One region of the Camelimonas sp. ID_303_24 genome, then DNA from elsewhere that is predicted to be linked to it. Evidence: predicted binding sites of a transcription regulator. Region 1 holds the regulator's gene; the other holds the start of a gene.
What was found. Region 1 encodes HrcA, which represses chaperone genes, less so after heat shock. Its sites were predicted from a motif close to GTTAGCACTCNCNNNNNGNGAGTGCTAAC; they were not measured.
Positions count from the first base shown of each region.

Region 2: groES (co-chaperone GroES) is a predicted target of HrcA. The motif match lies at 1,953-1,981, and genes of this name have one in related genera.

Region 1 is NZ_JBLLJM010000003.1:377,653-384,560, reverse strand. It holds gene ACERNI_RS04605 (hypothetical protein) at 1-1,474, opposite strand, end outside; gene ACERNI_RS04600 (SDR family oxidoreductase) at 1,889-2,695, opposite strand; gene ACERNI_RS04595 (N-acetyltransferase family protein) at 2,969-3,520, shown strand; gene hrcA (heat-inducible transcriptional repressor HrcA) at 3,539-4,612, opposite strand; gene rph (ribonuclease PH) at 4,922-5,638, shown strand; gene ACERNI_RS04580 (non-canonical purine NTP pyrophosphatase) at 5,647-6,306, shown strand; gene ACERNI_RS04575 (DUF2852 domain-containing protein) at 6,429-6,902, opposite strand.
Region 2 is NZ_JBLLJM010000020.1:10,760-17,667, reverse strand. It holds gene groL (chaperonin GroEL) at 1-1,466, opposite strand, end outside; gene groES (co-chaperone GroES) at 1,614-1,901, opposite strand; gene ACERNI_RS15295 (MarR family winged helix-turn-helix transcriptional regulator) at 2,316-2,813, shown strand; gene ACERNI_RS15290 (L,D-transpeptidase) at 3,192-3,983, shown strand; gene ACERNI_RS15285 (DUF2076 domain-containing protein) at 4,182-5,063, opposite strand; gene ACERNI_RS15280 (c-type cytochrome) at 5,400-5,819, shown strand; gene ACERNI_RS15275 ((Fe-S)-binding protein) at 5,930-6,739, shown strand; gene ACERNI_RS15270 (LutB/LldF family L-lactate oxidation iron-sulfur protein) at 6,741-6,908, shown strand, end outside.

The DNA.
Region 1 (6,908 bases):
ATTGGGCGGTGACGCCAGCTGAACGGTCCCCGCTGGTGCGGATGGCGGCAATGGCCGCCCCGGCCGGGGCCGAGCAGGTTGCATCGCCGTTGATGCAGACGGCGCCGGCCGACCCGCCGTTGCCGCCCTGGCCGCCCATGGCGATGGCGCCGAGCAGGTTGACGGATATGGCGGCGCCGCCCGCGCCGCCGCCGCCGCCAATCGACTGGGCGGTGACGCCGCCGGAATCGTCGCCGCCGGTGGTGATGTCGCCGGCGTTGGTCACCCAGACCTTGCCACCCTGGCCGCCGTCGCCGCCCGCGCCGCCACGGGGGAAAATGAGACCGCCCGCCGCGCCGCCACTGCCGCCGCCGCCGCCAATTGACTGGGCGACAAGTCCGCCGGCGCCCGCGCCGGTGGTTGTCAGCGTCGCCGCGTTATTGACAATGACGCTGCCAGTCGCGCTGCCGTCCGCGCCGCCGCCGCCGGAGGGAATGACGCCGCCGGCGCTGCCGCCGCTCCCGGCTTTTCCACTGGCGCTTTGCGCCAGGATCGCGGAGGCGCCGGCGCCGGATGTGCTGATGCTGCTGCCCTTTTGGGTATGCACGACCACGGACGAGCCGCGGCTGGCGTCCGCCCCGCGTCCGCCTGTCGGGACGAAGCTGCTGGCGCCGCCGCCGTCGCCGGCGCGTCCGCCCCGGCTGCGCGCCAGGATGCCATAGGCGTTGTCGCCGGAGGTCGTGATCCGGCCCGCATGGCGCACGGTGACGGCGCCGCCGTCTGTCGCCCCGGCGCCGGCGCCGCCGAAGCTGGCGACGCTGAAGCCGGAAGCCTTGCCGCCGGCGCCGCCATCGCCGCCGGCGCTTTCGGCCCAGATGCCGGCGCTGTTGGCCCCGGTGGTGGTGATATCGAATTCATTGTTGACGGCAACGTCGCCCGCCGCGCCGCCGGCGCCGCCATTGCCCGCCTTGTTCAGCCCCAGACCAAGCGAAAAGATGTCGCCGCCATCGCCGCCATTGCCGCCGGCGCTGACGGCAACAATGCCGTGATGGCCATCGCCGTTGACCGTGATGGAGCCCCGGCCCGTTGTGGTCACAGTGACAGCGCCGCCCTTGCCGCCGGCTCCGCCATCGCCGCCGCTGGCGGTAAACATGCCATGTGCGCCGTTGCCGCCGCGGCCGCCCGCCTGGCCCAGATTGCGCGCCTCGACGCCATGGCCGTCGCTGACAATGTGCACGGGCGCCTCGGGAGACCCGTCAAGCCCGATCTGCAGGTCCTGCGCCGTTGTCGCGCCATCGGCTCCGGCGCGGCCCCACAGCAGGAACAGCCCGCCATCCGCCGCCGCCTGCGGCGCGATGACCTTCGAAATGCTGGCGGTTGTTTTCGGGATGGCGGCGCTGACGTTCTCCGGCGTTACGAGCACCGCGCCCAGAACGACAGATGCAACGTGCTTGCGCCCGCGACCGCGCCGCGACTTGCCGGAATTGCTGCCCATGCCAGAACTCTTTCCAGAATACGGGCAGCGACGGGTGAGTGACGAAGATCAGCGTCTCACGTCATCCCGAGTATTTCGCGTGGCCGTAGTATGAATTAAATAAAAGGAATATTTTCTTACAATTTGAACAGTCGATTTTCGCAAATATATTTTGTAAATCATCATGATAATTACTAAATGGATACTATTATTTATTTGATGCTCCGGCGTGACGTTGCGCGACTTCCGGATCACTCTGGAGGTTCTGGCGCCGTGAGGCGTTGTGACATCACGCAAACAAAACGGGCGGGGACATGCCCCGCCCGCGCTGTTGCGCCATGATTTCCGTTGTTTCTCTGGAAACGGCCGGGTTGTCTCGCCGCAGCCATCGCCCGCTTGGGGGCGCGCTGGCCCGCCGCCGGCGCCTTCCAGGTTTCAGCTGTCCTCAGACCAGCTGTCGCCCTCAAAACCTGGGCGGGCGAAGGCGACGCCGCCGTCAACGGTCAGCGTCGAGCCCACCACATAATCGCCGGCGCGCGACGCCAGAAAGATGGCGGCGCCGGCCATGTCGTCGTCATCGCCAATGCGGCCGGCGGGCACGCGCCTGGCCACGCCCTCGGCGCTGTCGCGCGCGGCGGTGTTCATGTTGGAGCTGAACGGGCCAGGCGCGATGGCCGTGACGACGACATGATCGGCGATGAGCTGCGCCGCCATCCGCCGGGTGAGGTGAATCAGGCCGGCCTTGGAGGCGGCGTAGGGATACGTCTCCAGCGGATTGACGAAAATGCCGTCGATGGAGGCGATGTTGATGACCTTTGCCGGCTTTTCTGCGCTGGCGGCCTTGCGCAGCAGCGGCGCCAGCGCCTGTGTCAGGAAGAACGGCGTTTTCAGGTTGAGGTCCACCACCTTGTCCCAGCCGCTCTCCGGGAACGTATCGAACTCCGCCGCCCACGCGGCGCCAGCGTTGTTCACCAGGATATCAAGCCTGTCCTCGCGTCCGGCGATCTGCTGCGCCAGCGCCTGCGCCCCTTCGACGGTGGAGATGTCGCCAGGCAGCGAGATGCACTGGCCGCCGTTCTGCGACAGCTCGGCCGCCGTGGCGTCGCAGGCGGCGGCCTTGCGCGCGGTGATATAGACCTTCGCGCCGCTGTCGATATAACCGCGCGCGATCATCTTGCCGATGCCGCGCGAGCCGCCGGTGATCAGGGCCACGCGACCTTCGAGTGAAAACAGTCCGCTCATGTGTCCTCCCGCCCTTCACCTCCTGGTTTTGCGCCGGGCGAGGGGCCGTCTGTATTGGCGATTTGTTGGCGGCGGCAATGTTCGCCGTTCGGTACCCGGGGTTCAAGCCCGTTTGCGTTGCCGCAAACCGCTGGCGCGGGTTTTTCTGGTGGTTTGTCGGGAAAGCGCGGCCAGATCATCGCCCGGGGGGCGCCATGCGGCTGCACAATGCCTCTTGCGAACTGGCGCTGGCCGGAGGCAGATGGCCCGCGTCAACGGTGGAAGGAGCAGGCGATGGCGGAGGCACGGGCGGCGGAGGAACAGGCGGCGGCGGGACGTGAGGCGCCCAGGGTGCGGCCAGCCACAACGGCGGACGCTCCAGCCATTCTCGACATCTATAATTACGCGGTGCGCGAAACCACCGCCGTCTGGACCGAGACGCCGGCCTCGCTCGACAACCGGCTGGCGCTGATGGCTGAGCGGGCCGCGCGCGGCTATCCGTTTCTGGTGGCCGAACTGGCTGACGGCGCCGTTGCCGGCTACGCCACCTTCGGCGATTTCCGCCATTTCGACGGCTACGCCGCCACCGTCGAGCACTCGGTTTATGTCGGGCCGCAGTTTCACCGGCGCGGCGTCGCCCGGGCGCTGATGCCGCCGCTGATCGACGCCGCCCGCGCCTGCGGCAAGCATGTCATGGTCGGCGCCATCGCCGCTGACAACGACGCCTCGATCCGCCTGCATGCGGCGTTTGGCTTTGAGAAAACCGGCCTGATGCCCCAGGTTGGCCGCAAGTTCGGCCGCTGGCTCGATCTGCTGTGGATGCAGAAAATCCTCGCGGAGGACTGAGCCGGCGGCCGCCGGGCCTCAGCGTCGCCGGTAAAGCTGCGACACCACCCGCGCCGTGTAATCGACCATCGGAATGATGCGCGAATAGTTGAGCCGCGTCGGGCCGATGACGCCGACGACGCCGACGATGCGCTCCTCAGCGTCGCGAAATGGCGCGGCAATGGTTGAGGAGCCGGACAGCGAGAACAGCTGGTTCTCCGAGCCGATGTAGATGCGCACGCCTTCGCCGTCCTCGGCGCGGGACAGCAGGTCGATGACTTCTTTTTGGGTTTCCAGATCGGCGAACAGCAGCCGCATGCGCTCCAGGTCAGCGCCGACGCTGACATCTTCCAGCAGGTTGGCCTGGCCGCGCACGATGAGCTGGCGGGTATCCGATGAGCCGCCGACAGCGATGGCCAGTCCGGCTTCCACCAGCCGCGCCGTCAGCACGTCCAGTTCCCGCTCCATGGCGGTGCGCTGGCTGGCCACGTCCTGGCGCAACTCGTCCAGGGTGCGGCCGCTGATGCGGGCGTTGAGGAAGTTCGCCGCCTCGACCAGCGCCGAGGAGGGCAGACCGGCGGGCAAATCGAGCAGCCGGTTTTCCACATTGCCGTCGTCGCTGACCAGGACTACCAGGCCGCGTTGCGGGCCGAGCCGCACGAATTCGATCTGCCGCAGCCGGGCGTTGGTCTTGGTAGTCAGCACCACGCCGGCGCCGCGCGACAGGCCGGAGAGCAGTTGCGTTGCCTGGGCCAGCGCCGTGTCGAGCGAGCTGTCGGCGGCGGCGGCGCGCATTTCCGTCTCGATGCGCCGGCGCTCCTCATCGGCCAGATGGCCGGTCTCCAGCATGGCGTCGACGAAAAACCGCAGGCCGGTTTCGGTGGGCAGGCGGCCGGCCGATGTATGCGGCGCATAGATCAGCCCGGCGTGCTCCAGGTCCGACATCACATTGCGAATGGAGGCCGGCGACAGGTGCATGGGAATGATGCGCGACAGGTTGCGCGAGCCGACGGGTTCGCCCGTGGCCAGATAACTCTCGACGATCTGGCGGAAAATTTCGCGAGACCGTTCGTTCAGGGTCGTGTGCGCGCCCCTTTCCTGGAATGGCCCCAATGCTGTCGCGCTCCTGTCGATGCGGGGGCTGGCTGCCCCTGCCGCATAATGTAGCGGGCCCCCGTTCGCCTTGCCAGAGGCGGCGCTGCGCTGGCCTGGGCCAAAGCACTGGCCTGGGGCAAAGCACTGGTCTGGGGCAAACGCCGTACCGCGCTCCGATACATTCTGGCCGCTGCGGACGCGCCTGGCCGGCGCCGCCCCTGCGCCGGTGAAGGCCGCGCAGGGGCTTACGCCTCGCGCCTGGATCGTTATAGCTCTCTGCAACGTCTCAAACCGACATTTTGAACCCACACAACCCAGGACAGACAGATGCGCCCTTCAAAACGCGCCCCTGATGAAATGCGCAAGGTCACGCTGGAGCGCGGCGTGGCGCGCTACGCGGAAGGCTCCTGCCTCGTGCGCTTCGGCGACACCCATGTGTTCTGCACCGCCTCGCTCGAGGATCGCGCCCCAGGCTGGCTGCGCGGCCAGGGCCGGGGCTGGGTCACGGCGGAATATTCCATGCTGCCCCGCGCCACCGCCGAACGCACCCGGCGCGAGGTCAATTCCGGCAAGCCGTCTGGCCGCACCCAGGAGATCCAGCGCCTGATCGGCCGTTCGCTGCGCGCCGTGGTTGATCTGCCGGCCCTCGGCGAGCGGCAGATTTCCATCGATTGCGACGTGCTCCAGGCCGACGGCGGCACCCGCACCGCCGCCATCACCGGCGCCTGGGTCGCCCTGCACGATTGCATCGCCTGGATGCGCGCCCGCTCGATCATCAACACCCATCCGCTGAAGGACCATGTCTCCGCCGTTTCCTGCGGCATCGTTCAGGGCGCGCCCGTGCTCGATCTCGACTATGCGGAAGATTCCACCGCCGAGACCGACGCCAATTTCGTGTTGACCGGCTCCGGCGGCATCGTCGAGGTGCAGGGCACGGCGGAAGGCAAGCCATTCAGCGATGAAGAGCTGCTGGAACTGCTGCGTCTCGCCCGCGTCGGCGCCAATGGCCTCGTGGCGCTGCAGAAGCAGGCGGTTGGCCAGTGAGCGCCCCGGTGAACGCGTCGCGGCGCCTGTCGGGCAAGGTGGTGATCGCCACCCATAACTCCGGCAAGCTGGTGGAAATGCGCGAACTGCTGGCGCCGTTTGGCGTCGCGGCGGTGTCGGCGGGCGAGCTTGGCCTGGCGGAGCCGGAGGAAACCGGAACCACGTTTGCCGAGAACGCGGCGATCAAGGCCCATGCGGCGGCAAAGGCGTCAGGCCTGCCGGCGCTGGCCGATGATTCGGGCATCTGCGTCGCGGCGCTGGATGGCGCGCCGGGCATTTTCTCGGCGCGCTGGGGCGGCCCCGCGAAGGATTTCCCGGGCGCCATGGCGCGCATCAATGACGAACTGAACCTGCGCGGCGTTGGCCCTGACGCGCGCCGCCGCGGCCATTTTGTCTCCGCCCTGGTGGTGGCCTGGCCCGATGGCGCGGAGGCGCTGTTCGAGGGGCGGGTGTTCGGCGATCTGGTCTGGCCGCCGCGCGGCGATCGCGGCTTTGGCTACGATCCGATCTTCCGGCCCGATGGTCACGAACTGACGTTCGGCGAGATGGATTCCGACGCCAAGCACGGCGTCGACTGGGACGCGGCGGCGCAGGGCGGCGCCGGCGGCCTGTCGCACCGGGCCCGCGCTTTTGTCACTTTGGCCAAGGCGCTGTTGCAAAAAGCCTGACGGCGCTGAACGAAACAAAAAAGCCCGGGCGCGAACCCGGGCTTTTCTTTTGTCATGACGCTGGCCCACGTCACCAGGACCACGTCGCCAGGAGCCGGTCATCAGACCCAGATCTTCGGGCCTCAGACCTCGGTCGTCGGGCTCACGGACCGGCGCTTGCGCATGTAGGCGTCAAACTCCTCGCGGTCCTTGGCGCGCTTCAGCTCTTCAACGAACGCGCCAAACTCGCGGACCTCATCGTCAAGGCGGCGGCGCTCGGCTTCAAGGCGCTCGATCTCGGCGCGGCGATAGTCATCAAAATGACTGTTGCCGGTGGGGCCGTTGGCCGGGCGCGCATCCGCGCTCCGTCCGCCGCCGAAGGGAAAGTCGCCGAGGCGGGTAAAATTGCGCTCCATGAACGCCCGGAATTCATTCGGCACGGGGTATCCCATCAGTTTCCACGCGATATAGGCCACGGCAAGCGGCCAGAACCAGATAAAGGCAAAGACAATGCCGACGATTTCCAGCGCGCGCCGGGGCGGGCGCCCGCATTTGCCTCCGGCCCGCGCGCCATCCCACTGGGGCGAGGTGGTGGAGGTCGAGGCGGTGTGGGACATCTTCAT
Region 2 (6,908 bases), on a different contig from region 1:
TCGACATACTCTTCGGTCTGGGCGTTGAAGCCGAACGTGGCGCTGTCCTTGTTGTCGGTGATCTTGCCGACAACGATCGAGCCTTCCACGCCGGCGTTCTCGGCGATCTGGCGGATCGGAGCCTCAAGGGCGCGGGCGACGATGGCGATGCCAGCGCGGATGTCGGCGTTGTCCGAGGTCAGGGCCTGCACGGCGGCGCGGGCGCGCAGCAGGGCGGTGCCGCCGCCAGGAACGATGCCTTCTTCCACCGCAGCGCGGGTGGCGTTCAGGGCGTCGTCAACGCGGTCCTTCTTCTCCTTGACTTCGACTTCCGTCGAGCCGCCGACGCGGATGACCGCGACGCCGCCAGCCAGCTTGGCCAGACGCTCCTGCAGCTTCTCACGGTCGTAGTCCGAAGAGGTCTCTTCGATCTGGGCCTTGATCTGGGCGACGCGGGCCTCGATCTCCTCGCGGGCGCCGGCGCCGTCGATGATCGTGGTGTTTTCCTTCTCGATGCGGATGCGCTTGGCGCGGCCCAGCATCTCGAGGGTCACGTTCTCGAGCTTGATGCCGATGTCTTCCGAGATGGTCTGGCCGTTGGTGAGGATCGCGATGTCCTCAAGCATGGCCTTGCGACGATCGCCGAAGCCCGGAGCCTTGACGGCCGCAACCTTCAGGCCGCCGCGCAGCTTGTTGACCACCAGGGTGGCCAGGGCCTCGCCCTCGACGTCCTCAGCGATGATGACCAGCGGCTTGCCGGTCTGGACGACGGCCTCAAGCACCGGCAGCAGCGACTGCAGCGACGACAGCTTCTTCTCGTGGATCAGGATGTACGGATCTTCGAGGTCCGCAACCATCTTCTCGGCGTTGGTGATGAAGTACGGCGACAGGTAGCCGCGATCGAACTGCATGCCCTCAACGATCTCGACCTCGGTCTCGGCCGTCTTGGCCTCTTCAACCGTGATCACGCCCTCGTTGCCGACCTTCTGCATCGCATTGGCGATTTCCTCGCCGATGAAGCGGTCGCCATTGGCGGAGATGGTGCCGACCTGGGCGATCTCGGACGAATCCTTGACCTTCTTGGCGCGGGCGGCGATGTCCTTGATGGCGGCGGCGGTGGCCAGATCAATGCCACGCTTCAGGTCCATCGGGTTCATGCCGGCGGCCACAGCCTTGGCGCCTTCCTTGACGATGGCCTGGGCCAGCACGGTGGCGGTGGTGGTGCCGTCGCCAGCCTTGTCGTTGGTCTTCGAGGCCACTTCGCGCACCATCTGGGCGCCCATGTTCTCGAAGCGGTCAGCGAGTTCGATTTCCTTGGCGACCGAAACGCCGTCCTTGGTGATGCGCGGCGCGCCGAACGACTTCTCGATCACGACGTTGCGGCCCTTCGGACCCAGCGTCACCTTCACGGCGTTGGCGAGGATATCCACGCCGCGCAGCATCTTGTCGCGGGCTTCACCGCCGAATTTTACGTCCTTGGCAGCCATGTGCTTGCTCCTGTTGTCGGGACCTCCCGCCGATACCTGCGCCGGATCCCAATCCGTCGCGGCTCTGGCGGAGCCCTGAATTCACTGTCTGGAAAATCCGGAAACATCCGGCCGGCCCGCAGGCCAGCCGCATCGCGCCAGCTGAAATCAGCCGATGACGCCGAGGATGTCCGACTCCTTCATGATCAGCAGGTCTTCGCCGTCGATCTTGACCTCGGTGCCCGACCACTTGCCGAACAGCACGCGATCGCCAGCCTTGACGTCGAGAGCAACCAGCTTGCCCTGCTCGTCACGCGCGCCAGCGCCAGCAGCCACGACCTCGCCCTCCTGGGGCTTTTCCTTGGCGGTATCGGGGATGATGATGCCGCCCTTCGTCTTCTCTTCGCTTTCGATGCGACGGACGACGACGCGGTCATGCAGCGGACGGAACTTCATGGACCATTCCTCTTGATAGGGGCGCGAAACGCGCATGGTTCGAATGGGGTCGTTAGCACTATGCAAGCGCGAGTGCTAACGCTGGCCGGGAGATAGGCGTGGCCCCGCGGGGAGTCAAGGAGCGCACGACAGGGGCGGGATCATTTTTTCCCTGGTTCGATCGCCGTTCCTCCCGCCGGGTTACCAGCCGGCCCGAAGGCCAGGCGGAAACCAGCCCGAAAGCCGGCGGACAGTCCCGCCGGTTTACCAAACGCCGGCAATGCGCCATGTTTCGCCCGACGCTTCCGCGCGACCGCGCAAGCGACAGACAGCGCAGGGGCAGACATGACCGCCAGCCAGACCGGCAACCAGCCCGCCAGCCGCGGGGACGCCCATTCCGGTCCCGGAGCTATATGCGCCTGTCTTCAATCCCGTATGACAGCCCGGGCGCTGACCCGCATGTATGACGAGGCGCTGCGTCCCACGGGCCTGAAGGTGACGCAATTGTCGCTGCTGGCGGCGATTGATCGCGGCCTCACCGGCTCCATCAGCGCCCTGGCCGACATGCTGGCGCTGGAGCGGACTACCCTCACCCGCAACCTGCGGCTGCTGGGCGATGTGGGCCTGATCGCCCCCCGGGCCGGCGGCGGCCGCGCCGTCGCGCATGAACTCACCGACGCGGGGCGCGAGGCGCTGGCGCGGGCGACGCCGCTGTGGCGCAAGGCCCAGAACGCGGTCGAGACGGAGATGGGATCGCAGGCCTGGCTGGAGGCGCGCGACAGCCTGCGCGCCCTGCGGCGCGTGGCGCGCGCCCAGTCAGCGCCGCAGGAGGAGCCCGATGTGGCGGCCGACGCGCGGACGCACGCCCGACGCCAGAGCCAGAAACAAGGCAAGACCCAGGGAAAAACCCAAAACGGCCTGCTGGCGAAATAGGCCTGCGCCGCGACGGGCCTGATCTGGCCTGACCTGATCTGGCCTGATCTGGCAGCGTCGTCATACTTCCGCTGCGGGGAACCGCCAGCGTTGCCGCTGCATTATCATTTCGGGAACACCATACCGGGAAGACGGGCAGACCTGCGCTTCCCCTCTGGCGAACTGTCATCTCCGGCGGGAGTTGACGATGCGCCAGCCTGATCGATCCAGCGCGCTTGCCGCAAAAGCGGCGCCCGCTTTGGCGGGCAGCGTCGGGTCACATTGCGTGGAGGCCCAAGGCAAATGCCAAAACCAATGCCACATACCGTGCCCGTGCCCTTGCCCTTGCCCTTGCCCAAACCAATGCCCGTGCTGGTCAGAGCGGAGCAAAAGCCGGCGATGGATGCGCAATCCCGCCTGTGGCGCCCGCGCCCGTCAATCCGGAGCACCGTCATCATCGCCATCGCACTGCTGGCGACGCCCCTGGCCGCCCGGGCGCAGGACAGCGGCTATGGCGGCGGTTACGGCGGCGGTTACGGCGGAAGGAGCGCGCCCCCGCCCGGCTACTGGCGCGGCGGCGCGCCGGCGCTGGATGGCCAGCAGTACGGCTACTGGATTGATGACAGCGACGCCCGGCCACGCGCCCAGCGACGCACGCGCGCCGCCGCCAGGAGCTCCCAGCAACTGGACGATCAGGGCTATCCAGGCGGCGACATCTATGGCGGCGAGATCATGCAGCAGGAGGTTGCGCCGCGCTTCCGCCGGCAGACGGTGTCCTATTCCGGCGGCCAGCCCGCCGGCGCGATCGTCATCGATACGCGCAAAAAATATCTGTATCTGGTGCAGGGCGGCGGCATGGCCATCCGCTACGGCATCGGCGTCGGTCGCGAAGGCTTCCAGTGGCGGGGCAGCCAGCACATTTCCATGAAACGCGAATGGCCGGACTGGCGTCCGCCCGCCGACATGCGCCGGCGCCGGCCCGACCTGCCGCGTTTCATGGCCGGCGGCCCGGATAATCCGCTCGGCGCCCGGGCCCTGTATCTGGGCTCAACCCTGTATCGCATTCACGGCACCAACGAGCCCAACACCATCGGCCAGAACGTGTCTTCGGGCTGCATCCGGCTGACCAATGACGATGTGATCGACCTGTATTCACGGGTCAACGTCGGGGCGAAGGTGGTGGTGATGTGACGGGAGAGGCGCCCGGGCGCGGCTTCCAGACCACGCGCTACTGAAGCGTGCAGGCGAAGCCCATAGCTTCCTCGCGGCGGCCGCGAACGGAGACGATCATCGCGCGCTGATCCGCCGCGCGCTCGCCCGGCCTTAAAAAAGAAATGGCGCGCAATGGAAATGCGCGCCATCCATATCCTCCAGACGGGGCTTCAGAGCTTACGCCCAGTCGTCGTCGCCGCCGTAGTCGCCATCGTCCCAGGACTGGTCGCCATAGGACGGATCATCGTAACCGGCGTCCTGATAGCTGGCGTCGTTCTGACTATCGTTCTGGTTGTTGTCCGCCTTCTGGTCGCTGGCGTTGTCCTTGCTGGCGTTGTCCTGCTGCGCGTCGGCCTTCCCCGCTTCCGCCTTGTCGGCTGGCGTGGCGTTGGCGGCGGACGAGCCGCCCATCATGCCCTTCACCGCATCGAACAGCAGCGCGCCGCCCGCGACGCCCGCCGCCGTGGTCAGGGCGCCGCGCAGGAAGCCGCCGCCGGCCGGGGCCTGCGGCTGTTGCCCGCCCCACGGTCCAGCGGCCTGGCCGGGTTGCGCGCCGCGCGACCATGGACCGCCTGGCATGGGAGCCCCTTGGGGAGCCCCCTCGGAATCGCCCTGGCGCGCTGCACCAAAAGCCGGGTTCTGTGGGGCCGCGCCCTGGCCAAAGCCACCGGGGCGCGCCTGCGCCGCCGGCCCGGTTTGCGGCACGCTGCCGCGACCGCCGAACAGGCCGGAAAGGAAACCACCGGCAGGCGCCTGCTGGGCCTGAGCCTGGACTTGGGCCTGAACTTGAGCCTGCTCGCGCGCCAGTTGCTCGCGCACGCTGCGGGCCTCGTCCTCAAGCTCCCGGGCGCGCTGCTCCAGCTCCTGATTGCGGGAGGACAGTTGCTGCACCGCCATGTCCTGGACATAGACGGCCTGGGCGAGCGCATATGGCGCATAAGGCTGGCGGGCGACCAGATCAGCGATATAGCGCTCCGCCTCAGGGTCGCGCGGGTTGTTCGCCGCCTCTCCCAGGCGCCGAAAAATCCCGTCGATGACCTCACGTTCTTGCGGATCCATATACGTCTTCTCCCGATTGCCCACCGCTCCCTGTGAGCGGCCATGGATGACATGGGGACGGTTTCCCGCGCGCGCCAGAGGCGTCAGCTGAACTTTTCATCACCTGGCCAAGGCCTGGCGAGAGGCGCCGGCCCGCCGTGGGGGCTCGCGATGGCCTGGACAAAATACCTTGCTGCGTCGCGCGTCCGCGTGTGCAGAATGATTCCAAAGTGCTAAAACCGGCAATATCGAAGCCGGCGCCTGCTTCGGCCAAACAAGGACAATACCATGATCGCGCATCCGTCCCGCCGCCTCCGCCAGACCGACAACACCGGGCGCCGCGGCGGTCCCGGACTGATGCGCCTTATGGGCGCCGCGTTATCCCTGGCGTTCATCGCCGGCCTGCCCGTGACGGCGCGGGCGGAAACCGCCGCGCCGGTAGCGACGGGCGGCTCCGTCGAGGCTGGCGAGAAGGTGTTTTTGAAATGCCGCGCCTGCCATCAGATCGGCGCGGGCGCCAAACACCTGGTTGGTCCAGAACTGAACGGGTTGATCGGCCGCAAGGCGGGAACCGTCGCCGGCTACAACTTCTCCGACGCCATGAAGAATTCCGGCCTCACCTGGGACGCCGCCACCCTGCGCGACTATCTGAAGAACCCGCGCGCCAAGGTCACCGGCACCCGGATGATCTTCGTCGGCCTGCCCAAGGACAAGGATATCGATGATCTGCTGGCCTATGTTGGCCAGTTCGACGCAGACGGCAAAAAGACGCCCTGACCCTTCGCCAGAGCAGCGCCCGTTCACACGGAACCACTCCCCTGCTCCCGTTTTCTGAACTCACGCGTTGTCCAGCCAGCGCTGGCATCGCCCCCGACAGGAACGCGCCGATGCCGCAGCAGACAGCTCCGCGAAAGCCCCCGCAACAGCCCCGCGTTGGGTTGTTTGTCACCTGCCTGGTGGACCTGATGAGGCCGTCTGTCGGGTTCGCCGCGGCGAAGCTGTTGCAGGACGCCGGCTGCCATGTGGAGGTTCCGGCGCAGACCTGCTGCGGCCAGCCCGCCTTCAATTCCGGCGACCGGGCCACGGCGACCGATCTGGCGCGGGCGATGATCCGGGCATTCAGCCATCTGGACTATGTCGTGGCGCCGTCAGGCTCCTGCGCCGGCATGGTGCGGCGGCACTATCCCGAACTGTTCGCCGACGACCCGGACCTGCGCGGCAAGGCCAATGCCTTCGCGGAAAAAACCTGGGAGCTGACCAGCTTCCTCGTCGACGTCATGGGCGTCAGCGCCGTCAACGCCAGCTTTGACGGCGTGGCGACCTACCATGATTCCTGCGCCGGGCTGCGCGAGATGGGCGTGCAGGCGCAGCCGCGCAAGCTGCTGGGCTCGGTGCGCGGGCTGAAGCTGGTGGAGATGGAAGGCTCCGACATCTGCTGCGGCTTCGGCGGGACTTTCGCGGTGAAATACGGCGAGATCTCCAACGCCATTGTCGCCGAAAAAGCCGCCAGGATTACCGAATCCGGCGCGCCCATGGTGCTGGCCGGCGATCTTGGCTGCCTGATGAACATGGCCGGCAAGCTGTCGCGCCAGAACAGCCCGACGGCGGTGCGCCATGTGGCCGAGGTGCTGGCGGGCATGGATGACCTGCCGCCGATCTCCGCGCCGGCGCCCGCCGCCAGCAAGGGAGGCGCATGAGATGACGGCCGCCATCACCTCCCCGGCCTTCCGCGAGAATGCCCACCGGGCGCTGGAAGACAAACAATTGCAGGCGGTGCTCGGCACCATGCGCACCGGCTTCTCGGTGAAACGCGCCGAAGCCGCCGCCGCCCTGCCCGAGTTCGAGGCGCTGCGCGACAGCGCCCGC